DNA from 2 places in the Mammaliicoccus sp. Dog046 genome. Region 2 is predicted to be linked to the other one. Evidence: riboswitches for the same ligand, from Rfam matches in the RefSeq annotation. Region 2 holds a riboswitch; the other holds the start of a gene.
What was found. A riboswitch is a leader RNA that binds a small molecule or an ion and turns the genes downstream of it on or off. The one in region 2 is predicted to bind thiamine pyrophosphate.
Positions count from the first base shown of each region.

Region 1: another riboswitch for thiamine pyrophosphate. It lies ahead of P3U32_RS01710 (thiamine phosphate synthase); the one in region 2 lies ahead of tenA (thiaminase II).

Region 1 covers NZ_CP120131.1:368,701-372,924, forward strand. The annotation lists gene thiO (glycine oxidase ThiO) at 1-1,013, opposite strand, end outside; gene P3U32_RS01710 (thiamine phosphate synthase) at 1,006-1,590, opposite strand; TPP riboswitch at 1,654-1,763, opposite strand; gene P3U32_RS01715 (hypothetical protein) at 1,948-2,343, shown strand; gene P3U32_RS01720 (YflT domain-containing protein) at 2,362-2,691, shown strand; gene P3U32_RS01725 (DUF4256 domain-containing protein) at 2,731-3,285, opposite strand; gene P3U32_RS01730 (cold-shock protein) at 3,763-3,963, shown strand; gene P3U32_RS01735 (thioredoxin domain-containing protein) at 4,112-4,224, shown strand, end outside.
Region 2 covers NZ_CP120131.1:710,532-714,755, reverse strand. The annotation lists gene thiM (hydroxyethylthiazole kinase) at 1-216, opposite strand, end outside; gene thiD (bifunctional hydroxymethylpyrimidine kinase/phosphomethylpyrimidine kinase) at 209-1,021, opposite strand; gene tenA (thiaminase II) at 1,008-1,703, opposite strand; TPP riboswitch at 1,783-1,882, opposite strand; gene P3U32_RS03500 (LysM peptidoglycan-binding domain-containing protein) at 2,000-2,836, opposite strand; gene P3U32_RS03495 (single-stranded DNA-binding protein) at 3,206-3,787, opposite strand; gene P3U32_RS03490 (YwpF-like family protein) at 3,969-4,224, shown strand, end outside.

The sequences.
Region 1 (4,224 bases), 340 kb from region 2:
GGTGATAGTAATATGCCATTACGATAATGACCAGTTACAAGAAATAGTCCGTTATCTATTTCATCCATAATTGGCCATTCGTTAAGTGTAAAAGGTCGAATGCCTGACCACTTATGAATCACTTTACTATTTACTAAAGAAGGGATATAAGTTGTTGCTTCATTGAATAGCCAGTCTTCACCTTTAGCAGTTGTACCTACAGAGAAGTCATCTTTATAACTTGTTGCGCCCACTAAAAATCTGTTGTGATACTTCGGAACAATGTAGCAACCATTAGTCATAAAGAGTGTTTGTTTTAAATCTAACTGAGGTTGCTCTAACAATAATACTTCACCCTTAATTCCGGTGATTTCTGTTGAAATATTATAGTCTTGTAACAATTGATCGCTCCATGCACCAGCGGCAACAATGACTTTTTTAGCAGTTAATGTACCTTTAGATGTTTGAACCCGATAAATATCTTGAACCCGTTCTAATGATGAAACTTCAGTTTGGTAGAAACGGTGTATGTCTTTCTGTTCAATCGATTTCAATAATGCCTTCGTATATTGAGATGCATTGATTTGACCATCTCTTGGAATATAAATGGCATGATTATGATAAGTAATATTGCTGTTAGACAATTGTGCTAATGATTGTTTATCTAATCGGACTACATCTTTATCGTGAGTATTTAAAAAGTTCCATTGCATGTTTAAATTGTCAGTGTCATCTTGAGCAGCGGCCATCTTAATAAGACCTTCTGACTGATAATGAATGTCTATACCAGTTTCTTCATATAATTCATGACTCAATGTCTTAAATTTCCTACGAGATTGCAGTGCGAGTTGGAATAAATCGGTATTCTCAGTGAATTCATTTTGAGCGCCGAGCATGCCACCCGCTTTATAAGAAGCATGTAGCCCAGGAACGTCACGATCAATCACAGCGATAGATAAATCATCATGTTCATGAAGGTCGCGCGCAATGGACATGCCAATTACGCCAGACCCGACGATTAGAACATCATACATAAGCTTGCCACACCTTTCTTAAAGACTTGATTTCTTGTATATTAGCTTTTCTAAAAAATGAAATTGCACAAATACCTTTGAATCCCGGAGGTAAATGTTTGATTGTATGAACATGAATTCCCCCGATAGCATAAATGGGAATATGATGTGCGACTGCTCGTTTGATTTCTTCATTTGATCTAGGGCGCTTACCATCTTTTGAAGCTGTTTCAAAAACATGACCGAAACATACGAAATCTAATCCATGCTTTTGAGCGCGTTGTATACTTTCGCTTGAATGTGTCGACATACTTACAGAAATATGTGGATGTGACTGTTTAAAAGAAAAGGCGTGTTCATCATTTTCACGAAAGTGTATAAATGTTAAATCATATTTTTTAAGCAATGTAATATCGCTATGCACCATTAATTTATCTTTAGGGAATCCATGATGAATTAAGTAGTCTACCGAGATACATAGTGATTCATGATCCATAGGAACACGTAATAACAATAAGTCTATGGATTCGGAAATTTCGATATAATGATTTAAATCTATTTCTGTTAATACTTGATACGGTGTAATGGCAATAAACATCTAATTCACTCCAAATAAAAAAGCGCTATTTTTCTATATAGAAAAATAGCGCAAAAATTAGCTTCTTTAGATACGCCACTTTCCTACGCCAGTATGAACTGGATCAGGTTCAGGGAATCCCAAAGTCACTACTTTAGTCTCAGCCTCTAATTAAGGCACTTCCAGTGGTTCATATTTAATTATTAACTTTATTGTACATATATTAATCAGAATGTTCAAATAGAAAAATAAATTTATCGCGTTCAGTGATAATTTGCGTTTACCCTTTGTAGAAAAGGGAATTATGAAAATAACAAATTACACTCAAAGTGTATTCTGATTTTCTAGAAATTTTATAACAAAAGGGTGGGATGAGAAATGGCTACACTAATTTTTTTAATTTCGTTAATCATCATTGCGACGTTATATTACTTTTTAAGAAGAAAATATATCGCCGATTTTAAAAGCAGAAGAAAGGTTCGGAAGCGAGAACAGCGACTGAAAGAATTAATTAATAGTGCTTTTAAGATAGAACGACTAGAATTAATTGAAGAAAGGCAAAGTGATGTAAAGTTAAAATACAACAAAAGAGCAATCGCCGTTAATCCCGATCACATTATTAAAGTAGATAATACAGAAGATGAACGCATTGAAATAAAATATGAATTACCAAATGAAATTACAAAAGAAGAAGTATTTGATTTTATAATTGAAAATAGTAATTTCTATATTACTAATGAAAGATATAACAAACTCAATACGAAACAAGCATAAGTGGATGGAGGTCATAGTATGATACCTGTAGTTAAAGCATATACAAATGAGAAAGACTTAGAAGCGGATATTAACACATTAAAAGACCAAGGGATTAGTCAAAAAGATATTTATATATTAACAGAAAACGAAGCACATACAGAACGTATTGTAGAAGAAACAGAATATAAAAATATTAATTATAATCGAAAAAGTATTGGCGGTTTTGAGTATAAAGAGGACGAATTGTTACGGAAGTTAGAAGTACTCAATGTCGCTAAACCAGAAGCAGAACGATATGTAGAAGATATTAAACAAGGAAAAGTAATATTGATTGTAACTGATCAAAGAATCAAAGGGGTGTTATAACAAAAAATCCGAGGCTGAATGCCTCGGATTTTTTGTTTATTAAACTTTTAAAATACTACGAAATCCTCTAGCAGCATAATAAGAATCGGCGCCATTATGGTACGTGAATACAGTATCGTAACGGAAGTCACAGAATAATGCGCCACCTAAGTTACGTATTTTTTCTGGTGTTGCTACCCAACTAGATGACTTTTTATCGAATTCACCTAATGTTTGTAAATGTCTATATTGTTCCTCAGTAAGCATAGAAACGTTCATTTCGTTTGCCATATCCATCGCACTGTTAGCAGGTTTATGTTTTTTTCTAGCATCTAATGCAGCTCTGTCATAACAAACACTGCGTCGACCTTTAGGGCTTTCTTTAGAACAATCTACAAAAATATATTGTCCATCTTCGAAACCGATGACATCAGGTTCACCTTCAGTCTTTTCCATTTCATTAAGTGACCAAAGTTTATCTTGGTTTAAATTAAGTTGATCTTCAACTGCAGACCATTCAATATTTTCATGTCGTTCTGGAAATTTTTCAAAACGTTTTTTTAAAGTTTCAAAAAGCGCAGTTTGTTCGTCTTGTGTAATTTTTGGTGATGTCATTGCAATTCCCCTTTATACTTTTCTTTTATTTTAGCAAATTCTAATTTTATTAAAAGTAATATGAGGCGTGAGGTGAGGGGGAGTCGTAGATTAACTTCCGAGTTAAGCGACAAGATACCCAAAGTCGTAGATTAACTTTCGAATTAAGCGACGAGATCGCCTAAGTCGTAGATTAACTTCTGAATTAAGCGACGAGATGACTGAAGTCGTAGATTAACTTCTGAATTAAGCGACGATCTCTAAAATTCACCCTCCCCACTAGTATTTTTAACGTCATTTACGATATAAAATTAAAATAAAAGTGTTAATTTAACATAATGCTTTACAATTCTTAACAGATAGCGTATAGTAGTCATCAAGTGATATTTCGACATTAAATTAATTGGTAGTTTTATTCATTGTTAATAAAGTCCATTTAAGTTTGAAGATTGATTATTGCAAATATATCGTGCAAAAGCACACAGGAGGACTTTTATTATGAATAAAGGTACAGTAAAATGGTTTAACGCAGAAAAAGGTTATGGTTTCATCGAAGGAGAAAATGGTAGCGACGTATTCGTACATTTCTCATCAATCCAAACTGAAGGTTACAAATCATTAGACGAAGGCGCTTCAGTTACTTTCGACATCGAAGAAGGTCAACGTGGACCTCAAGCAGTTAACGTTGTTAAAAACTAATATTAGTTTAGTTAAACTGGGACATAATATAATGTCTCAGTTTTTTTATGCTTATTTTTAATTGATTGACTATTCTGAATTTAATTATTCGCTTTATCTGCGATGTAATGGTTAAATAAATATAACAAGTGATAAGGAGGTTATATTTATGCCAGAAGTTCAACATTTAACATTTGGAAACAAAGATGCAGAACATACTGTGGAAGCATTTATTAATTTCGCGTGTCCGTATTGTTTAAATTATTTTAAAGCAGCTGATGC
Region 2 (4,224 bases):
CTTCATATCATAAGCTCTGTCCGTCGTAATTGTTCCAATATTAATTAAGAATGCTCCTGCGTGTTCCGCAAATTCCAATGCCTCATCTGGTTCTTCACTCATCGCCGGGCTTGCACCAAGCGATATTAATCCATTCGCAGTAAAATTCTTCACAACATCGTTTGTATAACATACGACAAGTGGTTTACTTACTCTTAGACTTTCTAATTTACTCATAATCTAACCCCTCAATTTTTTGGTAAGCAAAATGATTTACAGGACCTTGTCCTTTACCAATTTCAGGTGTATGCTGAATCGCTAAAGTGATAAATCGCTTAGCAGTATGCACCGCTTCTTCAATCGTATGTCCTTTAGCCAATTCTGCTGTTATCACCGCGCTAAATGTACAGCCTGTACCATGTGTATGCTTAGTATTGAATCTTTCACTCGTCCAATGCTTAATACCTTCATTAGTAAATAAATAATCGATGGCATCTCCTTCAAGATGACCACCTTTGATCACAACGCCTTTTGAACCAATTTCATTTAAAAAGAAAGCGCCTGCTTTTTTTATTTCTTCTTCAGTTTGTATTTTAAAACCAACAATTTCTTCTGCTTCTGGAATATTAGGTGTAACCACTGTCGCTAAACTCAGAAGTATTTCTTTAAGTTTATTTTTACCTTGCTCATCCATTAATGCATCTCCACTTTTCGCAACCATCACAGGATCTATCACGTAAGGTTTATTAGATGCTTCAATATATGGCTTGATAGCGTTCATCATTCCTTCTGAAGCAATCATCCCTGTCTTAATTGCATGTGGTTGTTCATCATCGAAGACACTCTTTAACTGACTTTCAATAACATCTACTGTTAAATGATGCACAGCTTGAACACCAAGCGTATTTTGAGACACAATACTCGTAGGTACGGCCATTCCATATACACCGGATGCTTGGAATGATTTTAAATCCGCCATTATTCCGGCACCACCTGTTGGATCTGTCCCAGCGATTGTAAGTGCAATTTTAGGCTTCTTCATATTGATTCACCTCAAACTCCCAATCTTCAATTTGATGTGCCATTTTAAAGAAATTACGTTCATGAACTGTACTTTCTAAGAAATTTCTTTCCACAACAGCTATAGCTTCTTCACTATTATGTTGGCTAAAATCATTTAACCAATTATCTAAAATGTCCATGAGTTCATCCATACCCTTATAATAGAATTCAAACCACGCCTTTAATTCATGATCCTCTGAAAAGTCATTACGTTCAATTGCCATTTGTGCTAGTTTTCTATATACATAAGGACATGGTGCCATAGCTGCTACTGTATATGCGACATCATCATGCGCGTAAGCATTGTAATACATATGCTTAATATAATGATCCGCAGTTGGATACCATGATCCATCTTTTATAATTTCTTGATATGATTCTCCAATATAGTCAGCAAGGATTTGATGTGCCCCTACTTCACCTGAAGAAGCAAATTCAATCTGTTCAAGTAAAAATTTTAATTCTGATTTAGAATTTATTTTAGGTATTAATAACGCATATACTTTTGCAAATTCATTTAAATATTTAGAATCTGCTTTTAAATAATGTTTTAACGCTTCTTTAGAAATATCACCATCGATCAATCCTTGTATAAAATCATCTTTATAAATTTCCTCAATGATCGGTTGCACTTTCTGTTTTAATCTGTCTGTAAAAAGCATTTTCCCACTCCTAATATTAAATTTCTCAATAAAAAAATGACCTCTTTCATAAAAAAGAAGTCAATTAACAATAGGTATATACGTTAATTAACTGCTTTCCTACGTTGGCATTACCCAAATCAGGTTATAAGGGACTGATTAATATCATCTCAGCCATTAAGGCGCCCCTAGCAGTCATTTACTTATTTAGTTAAATTAAGATTATCAAATAGAATCATTATGGTCAAATTAAAAAAATCGCCAAGGATATTTCCTAGGCGATTGGATTAATGTAATTAAATTTTCAACTTTTTAGCTTACCACCAGTTATTTTGAGAACGGAATGCAATCGCTGCATCAACTGAACCATAACGTTGTTTAGCGTAGTTAAGCATACCTTTTGTTTGTGTTTCTACTGAACCAGTTCCCCATGCTTCTTTCGTTTGACCAAGACCTCTGTAACCTAATTCATTTACAGCGTTTGGATTACCGCTTGATTCTGGTAATACGATTGTATTCCACATAGCTTCAGTACCACCTGCAGCTAAGAATTGAGCTTTAGTAGATCCACCAGTACTAGCTGTTGACGTTTGTGTTGTTTGAACACGTTGTGCTGGTGCTTGGTAACTTTGTTGAGCAGGCGCTTTATATGATTGTGCTGGCGCTTGGTAGCTTTGTTGTTGTGTTGGTGCTTGATAAGTTTGTTGTGCTGACGCTTGGTTAGATTGAACCGGCGCTTGTTGAGCAGCAGGCGCTTGTGCAGGAACTGCAGATTGCGCAGGTGCTTGTAATGATAATTTTTGACCAACAATAATCAAGTCTGATGATAAATTATTCCAAGCTTTTAATTGTGAAACTGTAACATCATATTTAGATGCAATCTTACTTAAAGTATCTCCCGCAACTACAGTATATTCTGTAGTAGATTGTGAAGCTTCTTTTGCTTCGTTAATCTTGATAACTTGATTTGGTAAGATTAAGTTAGAAGTTAAACCATTTTCTGATTTAAGTGCACTAACTGTAGTTCCATATTGTTGTGAAATACTATGTAAAGTATCTCCTGATTTTACTGTATGACTTGCTGCATCAGCTGTAGCTGTTACCCCTGTAGTAACTGCAACAGCAGCCGTTGACACTGCTAATAGTTTTTTCATGATTAAATGTTTCCTCCCGTGAGATTCACTTTTTATATGATTTTTACTGTTTAAACTATACCATTATTTTTCGTGACATAGGTTACAACAATATAAAAAAAATCTGGCAAACATTACAGTTTTATGACAATGATTTCCAAGTAATATTACTACATTACTTTTTAGAAAACCTTGATTTACAGGCGTATATTTAGATTGAGCAAAATCAATTATCAGACAATTTGTCATATTTCTGTAATTTGTTATCCAATTATAAATGATTATGTATACTTGCTGCCCTACAGCAAGACAGCAAGTTTTTGAAAAGATTCAATATTTATAAAAAAAAATAGGAAGTACAATCTATGAAACAACCAACATACTCAATAGCTATTTCGGAGGATCCGGGGAAGATGTTGTTACTTTACGTGCATCGTTATCACCTTGTGACTCTGAATTGATAACTTTTATCGCATGACTATATTTATCATACATTTCATCACTCACACTTTGTTGACTACTTTCACGCACATGATGCATCGCTCGCTGTTTCTCTTTGTGGATTTGTGAAGATAAATCATTTGAATAACTCTCAACACTTTCACTTATTAATTCATGTATATCTTCTTTACTTTGAGGAAAAGAACCTTTAGAAGATGCAGGCATATTTAAAAATTTAATGGTTTCACAAATAATTTCAGTTATAAATTGCTTTTTATCTTCTTTCATATATGCCCTTGTCTGAATTTGACCAGTTAATGCAATTAATTGCCCTTTCCTCGTATATTCATGAATGTTATACGCTAGCTTTCCAAACGCTTTACATACGATAAAGTCTACCGCCATATTTCCATCTTTACCTTTGTAACCACGTTCAACAGCTAAACAAAATGTTGAGATCATCATTTCACCCTTTTTAAAAAATGATGGGTCTTTCGTTAATCGGCCTACTAGAACAGATTTATTTAACATATTCTCACCTCCTTTAACCTTAATATAAAGTGATGCACACTTTTTCGTCAAAATGGAAAAATGGAAATAAACAGTAACTAAATCCTACAATTTCCAATGTTTATTTTTATTTTTCTCATAAGTGCTTTATAATGGATATCAAAGTTGAAGATTCGTAGATTTAACTAAGAGGAGGTTGTTTATGAAAACATTTAAAGCAGTCCGATTTCAAATTGTTAATGATGAACAAATTACTGAATATGAATTATTAGATGGAATAATAATTAATAAAGAAAATAGTGGTACTGGTTGGTTGTTAGAAATATTGATTTCTGATATTCATCTTGATCAAATGAAAACATATTATGAACAGCAAACTTTGCTAGACACACGTGTCGTTATCACTAGACCATCAAATGATCCAGCACTTTTTGATGCGACGATTAAATATATTCAAG